Lujinxingia sediminis: one gene and its partner. The protein of the gene in region 1 binds, or shares a complex with, the protein of each later gene. Links are inferred from orthologs where the notes say so. Each region holds a gene or a part of one and is shown in the gene's direction. Other genes may lie near its edges.

The links.
Region 2: the proteins of smc (region 1) and EA187_RS10330 are in contact, whole or in part, in a crystal structure (PDB 3ZGX), measured with the Bacillus subtilis proteins. The link is inferred for Lujinxingia sediminis from one-to-one orthologs.

What each region holds. Positions count from the first base shown.
Region 1 is NZ_SADD01000001.1:1,385,498-1,394,690, reverse strand. What follows is about bases 2,591-6,885. They hold smc (chromosome segregation protein SMC), read left to right. Parts: upstream 2,591-2,980; coding sequence 2,981-6,685; downstream 6,686-6,885. Other genes in these bases: ftsY (signal recognition particle-docking protein FtsY), read left to right, coding at 6,847-6,885; EA187_RS05600 (cytochrome P450), read left to right, coding at 2,591-2,830. Outside these bases: EA187_RS05610 (asparagine synthase-related protein), read right to left, coding at 1-1,036; EA187_RS05605 (hypothetical protein), read left to right, coding at 1,160-1,363; more of EA187_RS05600, read left to right, coding at 1,481-2,590; more of ftsY, read left to right, coding at 6,886-8,595; EA187_RS05585 (outer membrane beta-barrel domain-containing protein), read left to right, coding at 8,843-9,193. UniProt on the Bacillus subtilis protein: Required for chromosome condensation and partitioning.
Region 2 is NZ_SADD01000004.1:305,830-311,189, forward strand. What follows is about bases 2,449-5,360. They hold EA187_RS10330 (segregation and condensation protein A), read left to right. Parts: upstream 2,449-3,443; coding sequence 3,444-4,277; downstream 4,278-5,360. Other genes in these bases: xerD (site-specific tyrosine recombinase XerD), read left to right, coding at 2,505-3,428; scpB (SMC-Scp complex subunit ScpB), read left to right, coding at 4,274-4,912; EA187_RS10340 (pseudouridine synthase), read left to right, coding at 4,996-5,360. Also shown: EA187_RS10320 ([protein-PII] uridylyltransferase family protein), read left to right, coding at 1-2,379. UniProt on the Bacillus subtilis protein: Participates in chromosomal partition during cell division. May act via the formation of a condensin-like complex containing Smc and ScpB that pull DNA away from mid-cell into both cell halves.

The sequences.
Region 1 (9,193 bases):
CGGTGGCACGGTGCTCAACGCGGTCACTGAGCCAGACCCGAGGCGGGATCCACAGGGCATCGTCGGCGCCGTGGCCTGTGACCAGGGTGGAGAGAGGCTCATCAAGCCGCGCGCGAAGTTCGCAGAGCGCCTCGAAGAACCACCCGAGGTCGGGGTGGGCATGCGGCCCCCAGCCGGCCGCGCTCAGGTGATGGGAGGGGTGTCGAAGGGGCCAGCGAGCTTCAATGGAAATTGGCTCCCAGCGCGCACCCAGGGACCTGGCGAGCGCCCCGGCGCGCTGGCGCTCCCCCGGGTCAAGATCCAGGGTCAGAGTACGGGTTCTCGATGGGTGCGGGCTTAAGCCCAGCAGGGTGGCAGAGTCCAGCCCACCGCTGAGTGCAAGCCAGCTGCCGGGCTCTGAGAGCACGCGAGCACCGCGCTCAAGGTGCCTGTGCAGCATGCTGGCCACCTCCGCACGGCGTTGCGGCGAGGGTGGCGCGCTCGCCAGCGCATCGGCGCGCGCGCGCCACCAGCTGCCCAGCGCGATGGCGCCATGACTTCTGATCCGGGCAACTTCTCCGGGACGGAGGCGCTCAACGTTCAGCGCGAAATCTGCGCGATCGTTGGCATGCCCGCCGGCCAGGAAGTCACTTACTCGCAGCGGGTTTAGCTCATCCCTACGACTCAGCGCTCCGATGACCTCGGGATCGGTGCTGGCTGCAAGGGCCGGCCGGGTGCGATGTTGCCAGGGAATGCGCCCGAAACGATCGCGCCACCAGATCGATGCGTGCGCACCCTCATGCCAGAAGATCCCGCTGTGTACCCCCGGGATGTTCGCGAGAGCGTTGGTGTGGCCCCGTCCAAGCGCTGCCATGACATCGTCCCAGCAGGCCTCAAGCGCGCAGCGCTCTCCCACGATCACCGCGCGCCAGTCTCGGACATGAATCAGTCGGTGCTCCCAGATCGGTGAAGGGCGCATCCAGATCTGCGCATCGAGCTGTGCGGCATCGCCGGGGAGCACAGCGCGGCAGCCCGGGCCCAGGTAGAGGTCTGTCAACGCTGGCTCCGTGGTGGGCGGTGTCGTGATTATGTTTAAAGGTAGTCTCAGGGATGACATCTTCATGCGCGGCATCGATTGGCCAGCAGGGCCGGGTGGGGCGCATGTGCACAGGGAGTGTGTATGCAGGGGGAGACGATCGAAGTGCAGCCCCAGCCCCAGCTGGCTGCTCTGGGGTTGATGATCTTTTTAATCGGTGCGCTGGCGCTTTCGCTCTGGCCGGCATCGGCGCCGGCGAGCGCTGTGAATCCACCGCCGGTTCAGGTCGCCGGAAGCGCGACGGATGGCGAACGGGCCTCGGTCGAGGCGATGTTTCAAGCGCGTTAGGGGGATAAGGGGTAGCGGGCAGGGCTTGACCGTAGAGCCCGCTGTGCGAATCTTGGCTTACGCTTTGAACTTCTCGCAGTGGGCCCATCTCGCCTGCGCTGACCCCCGAGTGATGCCATGTCCTCTCCCCCTGATCGCTCTGCTCTTCAGGTTCCTGGCCCCAGTGGACTGACGTTGGCCCTGACGTTGCGAGATTTTGCTCGCGGTCCCATTCCGATGATCGAGGGGCTTCAGGAGCGCTTCGGCGACGTCTCTCGCTTTCGTTTCGCCGGCAACACCATGTGGCAGTTCGGCGATCCGGAACTCATCGAAGTGGTGATGCTGCGAAAGGCCGGTGACTTCATCAAGGATCAGATCACGCACGAGCTCGATGATCTTGTCGGCCAGGGCTTGCTCACCAGTGACGGGGAGCTCTGGCGCCGGCAACGAAAACTCGCCGCGCCTACGCTTCAACGTCGTCACATCCAGGCCTACGCCGAGGCGATGGTGCGCCTTACGCGTGCGATGATCGAGACGTGGGGCGATCAGGCCGACCGCAAGTTCCATCACGACAGTATGGAGTTGACGCTGCGTATCGTGGTCAAAACCCTCTTCAATCTGGAGATGGAGCACGAGATCGACCGTATCGGCCGAGCTGTTGAAGACGGGATGGACGCTTTTCATGAGCGCGTCCATACGATGTGGCGCTTTATCAAAACTTACGTCGATCCCCCGCTGCAGCCGGTTCATGAGCGAGCGGTGGAGACGCTCGACGACGTGCTCGGGGATTTGATTCGTGAGCGTCAGCGGGACCAGAGCCCGGGCGATGACCTTTTGCTTCGCCTGATTCAGGCTCGCGATGATGAGGGCCATGCCATGAGCGATCGTCAGCTTCGCGATGAGGCGATGACGATCTTTCTGGCAGGCCATGAGACCACGGCACTGGCGATCACCTACGCGCTCTACCTGCTGGCCAACCACCCGGGCGCGCAACAACGCGTCCACGATGAGCTCGATCACCGGGGCGGCGCTCTCGGTGCCAACGCGGCCAATGACCTCCCCTACCTCAAGGGCGTCGCTCAGGAGGCATTGCGCCTCTACCCGCCGGCCTGGATCGTGGGGCGCGAGGCCGCCGTCGATGTGAGGGTCGGCCCCTGGCACGTCGAGAAGGGCGATCAGGTCATGATTCCCACCTTTGTCGTGCACCGAAACGAGCGCTTCTTCGATGATCCCCTGCGTTTTATGCCCTCGCGCTGGCTTGATGGGCTGGAGAAGCGCTTGCCCCGCTTTGCTTACTTACCTTTCGGCGGTGGGCCGCGAGTCTGCATCGGCAATCATTTTGCGATGATGGAGCTGGTGCTCGTGCTCGCCACCATCCTTGAGCGCTACCGCGTCGAGGATCTTTCGGAGTCCGTGGTGGGGCTCGACCCTTCCGTGACGCTTCGTCCGAAGGGGGATGTGCCGCTTCGTTTTATTCGGAGGTGGTAAGTGTCTGAGTTTTAGTGTGAATTTGTCTTTTTGGGTCGGTGTGTTACGGCGGTTGAACCCGATGCCTCCTTGGGGTTAACGTGCGCCGCCTCTGGCGCGCTTAATGGAAGCGCGCGGAGTGCGCACCTACCCTGGGGTTGAGCCGCCGGCATGAAACTACGTCGAATTGAGATTGTGGGGTTTAAGTCGTTTCGCGATCGCGTCACCGTCGATATCAGCGACGGAATGACCTGCATCGTCGGGCCCAACGGCTGCGGAAAGAGCAACGTGGTCGATGCCATCAAATGGGCGATGGGTGATATGTCGCCCAAAAGTCTGCGTGGCGACTCGATGCAGGACGTGATCTTTGCCGGCACCGAGAAGCATCGCCCCGGGGGGCTGGCCGAGGTCACCCTGGTGTTCGAGAACACCGCGCGGGTGATGGAGGCGGCTGAAGAAGAGCAGCTCGACGCAAGCGGCGACGCCCCTGAAGAGGTCGACACAGATAAGGATGTCGAGTCGCCGGTCGAGGTTCAGGAGCCTGCCGTTGAGGCTCCCCTGCAGGGCGCACTTGCGGTCGACGTGGAGGATGAAAGCGAGGAGAAGGAGGATACGTCTGCGCCCGGTTGGATCACCGGCGACGGCCTGCCGCGCGAACTTCGTCACGTGGCTGAGATCGCCATCACCCGACGCCTGCATCGCAGCGGTGAGAGCGAGTACCTCATCAACAAGATCCCCTGTCGCCTGATGGACATTCAGAACCTGCTGGCGGGAACAGGCCTTGGAAAACAGGGCTATTCCATCATTGAGCAGGGCCAGATCGGCTTTATCGTCAACGCCAAACCTCAGCAGCGTCGCCTGATCATCGAGGAAGCCAGCGGCATCACCCGATATAAGGGCCAGCGCGACCGCGCGGAGCGCAAACTTGAGCGTACGGAGCTCAACCTCCAGCGCACCCGTGATGTGCTCGACGAGATCACCAAGCAACTCGGCACACTGGAGCGACAGGCCCGAAAGGCCGAGGAGCATCAGCGTTTTAGCGAAGAGCTGCGTGCCCTTGAGATCGCACTTCTGCTCGATAAGCGTCGTGACGCGATGGCCCGCGCCACCGACGCGCGACGCCAGCTCGGCGAAGCAAAGCGCACCCAGCATCAATCCAAAATTGATTTTGAGGCTGGCGAGGAGCAGCTGCGCGTTGCCCGCGTTGATGCCCACCAGGCAGAACGTCGTCATGCCGATCTGACCGAGTCCTTTTATAAGCTCGATACGCGCCTTAATCTGACGCGCTCACAGCTTGAACACGCGACTGACGCTATCTCCCAGGCCGAAGAGCGCGCGCTCACCCTGGCCGACGAAAAACGAAGCCAGGAGGAGCGACGCGAGCATCTCAAGATTGAGCTTTTGCGGGTTAAAGAAGAGCTTGAATCTTTTGTAGCCCAACCCGAAGACGATGATGAGGCGGTGCTGCGCGTGCAGCAGGAGCTGGAGCGTCTTCGGGAGGAGCGCGACGGGCTCACCGGCCGTCGCGATACCGCGCTGAAGGAACTCAACGAGACGCGCAGTGATGCCAATCGGGTCAGTGACCGTCTGCAATGGGTCGGCAGCCAGCTCGGCGAGATGGGCGCGCGTGCCGAGGCGACGGGGCAGGCGTTGGGTGCGGCGCGAGAGGATGTCGACGACCTGACTCGTGCGCTAAGCCGTCTGACCATGGACCACGCCCGGGTCGCCGAGGAGGTGGAGCAGCTCAAGCGCAAGAGCGGCGACGCCCAGGCAGGCCACGCCGAGGCGCGCGAAGCCCTGAAAGAAGCCGAAGATGATGCCCGCGAGATCGCCAGCCAACTCGCCGTCACCCGCGCTCGCGTGCAGAGTCTGGAGGAGATGCGCGAGCGCGGTGAGGGGTATCAGGAAGGTGTGCGTCGGGTGCTGACCTGGGCCCGGGACGAAGGGCGTGAGGATGTGTTGGGTCCGGCCGGAGACTTTCTGGCGGTGCCCGAGGGCAGGGAGGCCGCCTACGCCGCGTACCTGGGTGACCGCCTGGGCGATATCGTCGTGAAGACGCGACAGGCAGCGTTTGATGCGCTGGCGATGCTGGCAAGCGAAGACGTCGGCCGGGTCGGGTGTTTTGTGCTCCCGAGCCCTGAGGATGATCCGCGCGGGGTGCTTGCCGGGTGGCTCAACGGGCTGGAGCTCGTTGATGATCTTTCGCTTGTCCCCTCGGGGAGCGATGCCGGGGAGACCCGCGCCTGGGCAACCGCCCGGGGCGATATTCTCTTTGCCGACGGTCGGGTCGTGGGCGGTGGCGTGGGTGAGCAGGCCGAGACCTTGCTCAAGCAGGCCCGCGACCTGGAAGCCGGAAAGGCCGCACTTGCAAACCTCATCGTTGCTGACGAAGAAGCTCAAGGATCACTTGAGGTGGCTCAGGAGGACCTCGTCATCGCCGAAGACGAGGTAGAGTCGGTTCGCGAGGCGCTGCAGGAGGCTGTGCACCGTGCACGTGGCTTGATGCAGGAGCGTGACAACGAAGAGCGCGAGCGCGCCCGCGCCACCGCTCGCGTTGAAAAGTTGCAGGCGGAGCTTGAGGAGCACGAAGAACTCCATCAGGGACTTCAGGCAGAACTTGAGGTTTTGAAGGAGCGTCAGCAGGAGTACATCGAGACGCTTCCCGGTATGGAAAGGGCGTTGCGTGAGCTGATGCAGCAGCTCAACGAGGTCAACACCCGGGTGGAGGCGAGAAACGCCGAGCTCACCGACGAGAAGGTGCGTGTGGCTCAGGTGCGCGAGCGTCGCCGCCACCTCGAAGAGAGTGCCGGCCGCCTGCGAGGCGCCATCGGTCATGCCGAGGGGCAGATCGCCCGTTTTGCCCGCGAGATTGAAGAGCAGGGCGAGCGTGCGCGCGATGCTACCATGCGCGTTGAAGAGCTCAGGAAAGAGCTCGCCGATGTTGAGCGCGATCACGGCATCCATCGCGCTGACGTCAAAAAGGCTAAAGAAGTTCTTGAGGTTGTTGCGCTGGCGGTCCAGGAGCAGGAACTCAGGGTGCGCGCGCTGCGCAAGGCGCTTGATGAAGTTCAGGAGGCACTTCAGGCTCTGGAGGTCGCCACCCGCGAGGCCGAGCTCGCGATGGAACATATCGACGAGCAGCTCGCCGAGCGTTTTGAGCTTACGTTGGCCGAGGCGCAGCCGCTGGTGCGCGATATCGCGCTGGGGCCGGAGGAACGCAAGTCGCGCGCGGAGTTTTTACGTAAGCGCATCGAGAGGCTGGGACCGGTCAACCCGCTGGCTATCGAGGAGTTTGCCGAGACCCAGGAGCGCCATCGTTTTCAGGCCGAGCAGCAGGCCGACCTTGAGCGTTCGGTCGCCGACCTTCGGGACGTGATTGCGCGCATGGATAACGAAAGCCGCAAGCGTTTCAAAGAAACATTTGAGGCGGTTAACGCCAAGTTTCAGGAGGTCTTCCCGCGCCTCTTCCGAGGAGGACGAGCCAGTCTTGTGCTCACCGACCCGACCAACATGCTGGAGACCGGGGTGGATATCGAGGTGCAGCCGCCGGGTAAGAAGTTGCAGAACGTCACGCTGCTCTCCGGTGGTGAGAAGGCGCTTACGGCGGTGAGCCTGATCTTCTCGATCTTCATGCTCAAGCCCACGCCTTTCTCGGTGCTTGATGAGGTCGACGCGCCGCTCGATGAGGCCAACGTGGGTCGCTTTGCCGAGATGGTGCGCGATCTGAGCACGACCAGTCAGATGATCGTCATCACCCATAATCGCCGCACCATGGAAGCCCCCCAGATGCTTTACGGAGTAACGATGGAAGACGCCGGGGTCTCCAAGATCGTCTCGGTGCGTCTCTCGGAGGTCGACGAGCCGATGGCCTCCTGAGGGCATATCCGCCGGGCGCGCCCGGTTGACGCCAGGCGCATCGGCGGGGCAAAAGAGGCCTGTACGATCAAACGCGCCGTCTAAACCGAACGTGGAGGCGCTTGTGCGAGCGTTTGCGGTGGGTAGACAGGCCAGGATCAACTCTAAGCATGGATGGACGGATGAGTGAGACGCTTTTGAGCAGCGCGACGACGTTGACGTTGATTGGACAGGCCGCCGAAGTTGAGGCGGTGAACTGGCTGCCGATCGTGCTGGTAGCCGTGGTGCTGATCGCGGTGGTGGCGCTGCTGCTCTTTTTGCGAAAAGGCGGCGAGAAGCCCGGCGATCGACCTCGGGCCGAGCCGCCGGAGCGTGGTCAGGCACCGACGGCTGATCTTCTCGAAGATCGCGACGAGGTCGACGCTCCGGTGGAGATCCACGAGGGGATGACCCTGGCCGAGATCAAGCGCGCCAAACGCGCGCGGGTCAAAGGTGAAGGCGCGCGTCGAGAGACAGCGGCTGAGGCCACTGAGCGTTCAGCACGTGATCACGCCGAGACCGAAGCGCCGGCCGAGGAGCCATCGGACGAGGTGAGCGAAGCGCCGGCCGAGGCATCTTCGGAAGAGGTGAGCGAAGCGCCGGCCGAGGCATCTTCGGAAGAGGTGAGCGAAGCGCCGGCCGAGGCATCTTCGGAAGAGGTGAGCGAAGCGCCGGCCGAGGCGCCCGCCGAGCATGCGCTGAAGAAGGCGCTCACCGGGCTTCCGCGCCCCAAAGCGAAGTCGCCTGAGCGCGAAGAGCCTGAGGAGGGCGCAGGGCTTGGTGAGGAAAGCTCCATCTCGCTTCCTAAACCTCGCCCCCAGGCTGAGCGTACGAAGAGCGGTGCGGGCACGTTGCCAAAGCCCAAACTTCCCAAACCGGCGCCGAAGCCGGCACCTGCCCCGAAGGCCGAAGAGGTGGCCGCCGACCTTGCGACCGAAGTAGAAGCGCCGGCGGCAAAGCCCTCCGAGCTTGAGAAGCCCTCGGCGCCCGAGCCCGCGTCGCTTCGCGACGGTCTGCAGAAGACCCGCACCGGATTTGTGGACCGCCTTGGCAAGCTCTTCAGCGCGGACACGATCCCCGATGACCTTATTGATGAGGTTGAGGAGATCCTCTTTACGGCCGATATCGGCGCGAAGATCGCCCAGCGCATCATCGACACCGTCGAGGACGAGCTCTCCGGTGACGAGAAGCGCGACCCGGCTGCGATCTGGGGCAAGATTCGCGCCTATTGCGAGGAGATCCTCAGCAAGCACGAGAGCGCCATCGACTTCGACGCGCACAAACCCTTTGTGATGCTTGTGATCGGCGTCAATGGCGTGGGGAAGACCACCACGATTGGCAAGATTGCCAGCAAGCTCAAGCGTGAAGGCAAGAGCGTGATGCTTGTCGCCGGCGACACCTTCCGTGCCGCCGCGGTGGAGCAGCTCGACGTGTGGGCCAAACGCACCAACATCCCCATCCACCGCGGTGAGGACAACGCGGATCCGGCCTCGGTGATCTACGCCGGCATCGAGAAAGGCATCGCCGAGAACGCCGATGTCATCATCTGTGACACCGCAGGTCGACTGCACACGAAGGTCAATCTGCTCGACGAGTTGGGCAAGATCGGGCGCGTGACCGGTAAGGCGCTCGACGGTGCACCGCATGAGACCATTCTGGTGCTCGACGCCAACACCGGTCAGAACGCCATCCAGCAGGCCTCGATGTTCAAGGAGGCCTGCGACATCAGCGGTGTGGTGCTCACCAAGCTCGACGGCACGGCCAAGGGCGGGGTGATCCTCGGTATCTGCGATGAGCTTGATGCGCCGGTGCGCTACATCGGCATCGGGGAGGGCGTCGAGGATCTGCGCGCCTTTAACTCCAGCGAGTTTGTTGAAGCACTCTTTATGTGATCGCCGCGTGCGACCCGGTGTGCGTCTTTTTACAAGTGCACGCCGGGCGCGATGAGCAACGCCCACAACGGCTTTGCGCACCCGGCGAACCCCCACATGGGGCAGAGGGGCTCTTGCCGCCCCAAAAATCCCTGTGATATACCTCGCCGCAGCGAATCGAAGGTAAACCCACGCGGGGATCACTCCCCGGTCGAGCTGTAGCGGGCCGCTGGCGCAAAGCGCTCAAGCCCCAGCCTCTGGAAGGACCATGCCGCACCGTAGTTTCGCCGCTCGCCATCTGCTCGCGTTGGCTGCCCTGGGCAGCGCCACAGTCTTGAGTTCGCCCGTGAGCGCTCAGGATAGCGTGCAGGAGTTCTCCGACACCATTCACGTCATCCAACGCCGGCCGGTGCTTCAGAAGAAGCGTCTGGATCTCTCGCCGCGCTTCGGTGTGAACGTCAATGACTCCATCTATCGGAACTTCCGTGTCGGAGCGAACCTCAACTTCCACTTCAGCGAGCGCTTCTACGCCGGGGCGCTCTTTGACTGGTATGACTTTGGAGAGGTGATCGGCGGGCCGACCCAGAGCTTCCGCGATGTGGACACCGAGGCGCGGGCG
Region 2 (5,360 bases), on another replicon or contig:
GCCCAGACCCCTGAGGCGCTCGCCGAAGATCCGCGTACGGCCATCGCGCTCATCGATCTTCGCCCGCTGGCCGGCCCGGCCTCCCGCGCCGCCGATCGCCACGCTGCCATCGAACATCTGCGCGGCGACGACGAGGGCGCCTCCTTTGTCGAGCAACTCTTCGAAGGCCACCGCCAGCGCGTCGCTCGTCACGGCCAGACCGTTTACCTGCTCGAGCCCGACGTCAAAAACGGCGAAGGTGGCATGCGCGATCTCAACTGCATCGGCTGGGCCGCGCGCTGCCGATGGCAGATCGACGCCCGCACCCAGACCCGCGATGATGTCGGCTGGACCGAAGAGCAACGCCTGCGTTACATCGACCGCCTCGACGCCATCCTCGGGGTCCGCAACGCCCTGCACCTGATTCACGGCCGCAAAACAGACCGCCTCACCTTCAGTGATCAAGAACTTCTGGTGCGCCTGGACGAACTTCGCCTGCAATCTCCCCAACACCTCGAAACGGTCGACCCGCACGCCATCGCCGAACACCACCGCCCCACCGACGACCAGGACCGCCAGCGTCTCAACCCCCAGGTGGAGTCGCTGATGCGGGCATACTACTGGCAGGCCCGCGCCGTCAGTGTGACCTGTGAGCGCATGCTGCGTCGTTGGTCGGCTTCAAGCCCCCCCGGACCGGCGCGACAACTGAGCAGCTTTGACATGATGGGCGATGTCATTCAACTTCCTGACCATCACCACGACATCCTCAGCGCCGACGAAGTTTTTGAAGCTCTCAGCCTGGCCAGCACCCACGACGCGCTGCTCGACCCGCGCCTGGAGTCGGCGATGGAGGCCGCAGTCGGCACCTGGCCGCTGGGTGATGAAAGCTCGCCTGCGCGCTCCCACCGCCTGCGCGCGCTGCTCACCTCGCCCACAACCTCCTCGCGCACCTCCCAACGTCTGCTGGATCTGGGCATTCTCACGCGCACCGTCCCCGAGTTCGATCCTCTGGTCTGCCACGTCCAGCACGACGTCTACCACGTCTACACCACCGACGTTCACTCTCTGAAATGTCTGGAGCTCGGCCGCGAACTCCTCAACGGCGCGCCGGGTGCAGCCGGCCGCTGGCCCTTCTTCCGCTACGTCGCCTCCAGCATCCACGACGCCGAAGTCTTTCTGCTGGCCTGCCTCTTTCACGACATCGGCAAAAACCGCGGCGGCGATCACAGCCGCAAAGGTGCCGTCCTTATGGAGGCCATTGGCCCTCGCCTGGGTCTGGAGGCAGCCCAGGTCGATCTTCTGGCGATGCTCGTCCGCGAGCACCTCACGTTGAGCCTGACCTCGCGCCGCCGCGACCTCTCTGACCCACATGTCGTCGACGAGATCGCCGAACGCCTGGGCGATGTGGCCACCCTCAACCTGCTCACCGCCCTGACCTTCTGCGACATGTCCACGGTGGCCCCCGACGTGATGAACGACTGGAACGCCACCCTGCTCATGGAACTCTACCGTCGCCTGCGCGAGGCGCTTGAGCAAGGCGATGAGCGCCACCGCGCCGATCCACGCGGACTTCGGCGCATTCGCCAGCGCCTGGAGCGCCGCATCCAGGATCTGAGCGACTGCCCGATGGAAGACATCGATCTCGACACCTTCCTCAATGATCTTCCCCAGGAGCATCTTCTGCACGCCGAGCCCGACGCCCTGGCCCGTCAGCTCGCCGCCTACACCCGGGCCCGCCGAAACGATGTGGAAACCCGCATCCAGGGCGTCGCCGTCGAGCTTGCACCGCTGCCCGAGCGCGGCATCACCGAGATCATCGTCTCCACCGTCGACACCCCCGGTACCCTGGCCCGCATCGCCGGCGCCCTCTCCAGCGCCGGCGTTAACATCATGGCCGCCGACATCGTCTCCACCGCCAGCGGGCGCACGCTCGACATCTTCCACATCGCCCACTTCAACCCGGCCGCTCTGCCGGTCTCGGAGCCCCGCGCCGTCGATGATCCGCGCCGCCTTGAGAAGATCACCTCCCGCATCATCGATGTGCTCGAAGAACGCCTCGACGTCGACGAACTCCTCCAGCAACGCTTCGACGAGCGACGCCTCACACCCCGCCCCATCCCGCAGGTTCCCACCGAGGTGCGGGTCGTCGAACACGCCAGCGAACTCTTCACCGTCATTGAAGTTCGCGCCCCCGACCGCCTGGGCCTGCTCTACCAGATCACCCGCGCGCTCTGGGAGGCCGGTGTCGAAACCCGCGTCAGCCGCATCGACTCGCTCGGAAGTCAGGCCATCGACAACTTCTACGTCGAGGAAGCCCACGGCGGAAAACTCTCCGCCAAGCGCAGCGCCGAGGTCGTTGCCGCCATCGAAGACGCCTTAAGTCGGCTGCCTGAGAACTGAGGCAACGCCCTTATCACCTGGCCTCATCGGTTGCCGGCCTTGCCCTGCGACGGCTGCCCGCTTAGCCTGCGGACGGCACCATCGCCCCACGCACCACCCGCACTCCTTTGGTTTTCGGAGGCCCTATGAAGCTCGACGAAGCGATCGACAGCTACCTCTTCCATCTCAAAGTCGAGCGTAACCTCGCCGAAAACACGATCCTGGCCTACAGCAACGATCTAAGCCAGTTTGTCGACTTCCTCACCGACGCCGAGAGCGACGCCCCCCGCCCCAGCCCCGATATCGAGGCGATCAGCGACGCCGACATCAGCGCTTTCCTCGCCCACCAGCTCGGCGAATCGGTGAAGACGCGCACGATCTCCCGAAAACTCTCCAGCGTGCGGGGGCTCTTCAAATTCTTGCGCCGCAACCAGACGCTCGAACGCGACCCCACCGCCCACGTCGACGCCCCCAGCTACGGCACCCGCGTCCCCACTGTGCTCACGCTCGATGAGGTCGAAGCCCTGCTAAACGCCCCCGACCGCTCCAGCCCCGAGGGTCTGCGCGACTGGGCCATGCTGGAGGTCCTCTACGCCACCGGCCTGCGCGTCACCGAGCTCGTCACCCTGCTCATTCGCGAGGTCGATTTGAATGCCGGCTACGTGCGCGTGGTCGGCAAAGGATCCAAACAACGCGTGGTGCCCCTTGGTGAGGTTGCAATCGAGGCGCTCGCTGAGTATGAGGACCAGGCGCGTGGCCAACTTCTGGCCAACGCTGGCGGACCCGGCGCCTCACCGGCGCTCTTTGTCACCCGCCGCGGCGGTGCCATGACCCGCCAGGCCTTCTGGAAGAACATCAAACGCTACGCCGAGCTCGCCGGCATCGACAAACCCATCAGCCCGCATAAGCTGCGCCACAGCTTCGCCACCCACCTGCTGGAACGCGGAGCCGACCTGCGCATCGTGCAGGCCCTGCTCGGTCACGCCGATATCAACACCACCCAAATCTACACCCACGTGGCCCGTGAGCGCCTCAAACGCCTCTACGACGACCACCACCCGCGAGCCTGACTCGCCACACACGCCATGAAGAGCGCCCCCGGCGGCCCCCGCGCCGCAGACAACGCCCAGGTCCCCCCTGAGCTTCGCCTCGATCTGCCGAGCTACCAGGGCCCGATGGATCTTCTCCTCGACCTGATCCGCGAGCACGAAGTCGACATCTTCGACATTCCCATCGCCCTGATCACCGCCGAGTACCTGCGCTACCTCGACCAGCTCCAGGCCCTCGATCTTACCGTCGGCGGGGAGTGGCTGGAGATGGCCGCCACCCTGGTCTACATCAAGTCTCGCACCCTCCTTCCTCCCGACCCCGAAGAGGAAGACGACGAACTCGGCCCCGATCCCCGCGAAGAGCTGGTGCGCCGCCTCATTGAGTATCAAGTCTTCAAATGGGCCGCCGAACAACTCGACGATCGCCCCCAGCTTGAGCGCGACTTCTTTCTGGCCGCCCCCAAAGCACGCGAAGAACGCAAGCAGGTCGGCCCCCCGAAGTTGCGCGAAGCCGACATCTCCGACCTTGTCGACGCCCTGCGCCGCGTCATCGAAAAGCAACGCGAAGAGCCGACCTGGGCCTACGAAATCACCCGCGAAAAACTCACCCTGCGCGGCATGGTCCTGGAAATCTCCTCGATCCTGCGTGATGAGCCCCGCATCTCCTTTGAGTCCCTCTTCAGCGAAGGCCGCCTGACCCGCCACCGCGTCGTCACCACCTTTCTGGCCCTCCTGGAGATGACGAAGTTGCGCATGATCAAGCTCTTCCAATCTCGCCTGGGCGGACCTGACACCCTCATCATCGAGCGCGCCGTCATCGACATCGTCGAAGTCAGCCAGACGCTTGAGTTTTACGACAGCACACCATGACTGAGATCCTCGACGAACAGACCACGCGCGCCCGTGTCGAAGCCCTGCTGCTTGCAGCCGAAGAGCCCCTCTCGCTCGACCGCTTCCGCGACGCGCTGCCCGCCGCTTCGGCCGAAGCCCTCCACAAAGTGCTCCGCGCGCTGGAGCTTGAATACGCCGGCCCCCACCGCGGCATCCACCTGGTGCGCATGTCCGGCGGTTACCAGCTTCGCACCAACCCCGATCCCGAGATCGGCCAGGCGATCCGCAAACTTTTTGAGACCCGCCCGGTGCGTATCTCGCGGGCGGCGATGGAGGCTCTGGCCATCATCGCCTACCGCCAGCCTCTGACCCGCGCCGAGATCGATGAGATTCGCGGCGTCAACTCCTCCGGTGTCCTTCAGACCCTCCAGGAGGTTCAGCTCATCGAAGTCGTCGGACGCCTCGACGACATCGGAAAACCCAACCTCTACGGCACCACCCCCCGCTTCTTAGACTTTTTCGGCCTGGAGAGTATCGGCGAGCTTCCCACCCTGGAAGCCAGCGAACTTCAGGCTCTTATTGAGATGCACAACCAGCTCGAAGATCCCGAGGCCGACGTCGAGATCGACCACGCCCCCGACGAGCTTGCTCCCCTTTCTGACGACCAGGAATAGCCCGGCCCGCCTCGAAGTTGGCCCGCCTGAACCCGTCGCCTCACCCCGATCCTTTGCGATCTGCCTGACCCGGAATACCTGTTATGGCCCAAGAAATGCGCGTCCAGAAGTTTTTGTCCAAAGCCGGCGTCTGCTCCCGGCGCAAAGCCGAAGAGCATATGCTCGCCGGCCACATCAAGATCAACGGCAAGGTCTGCAAAGAGCTCGGCACCCAGGTCGACCCCTCTCGCGACACCGTCGAGTTCCAGGGCTCGGTGGTGCGCCTGCCCGAGAGCTACATCTATGTCTTGCTCAACAAGCCGGCCAACTACATCACCTCGCTCACCGACCCGGAGGGCCGCCCGGTCGTCGTCGATCTTTTGCCGGCCTCCATGCCGCGGGTCTGGCCGGTCGGCCGCCTGGACTGGGACAGCGAAGGCCTGCTGCTTTTGACCAACGACGGCAAGCT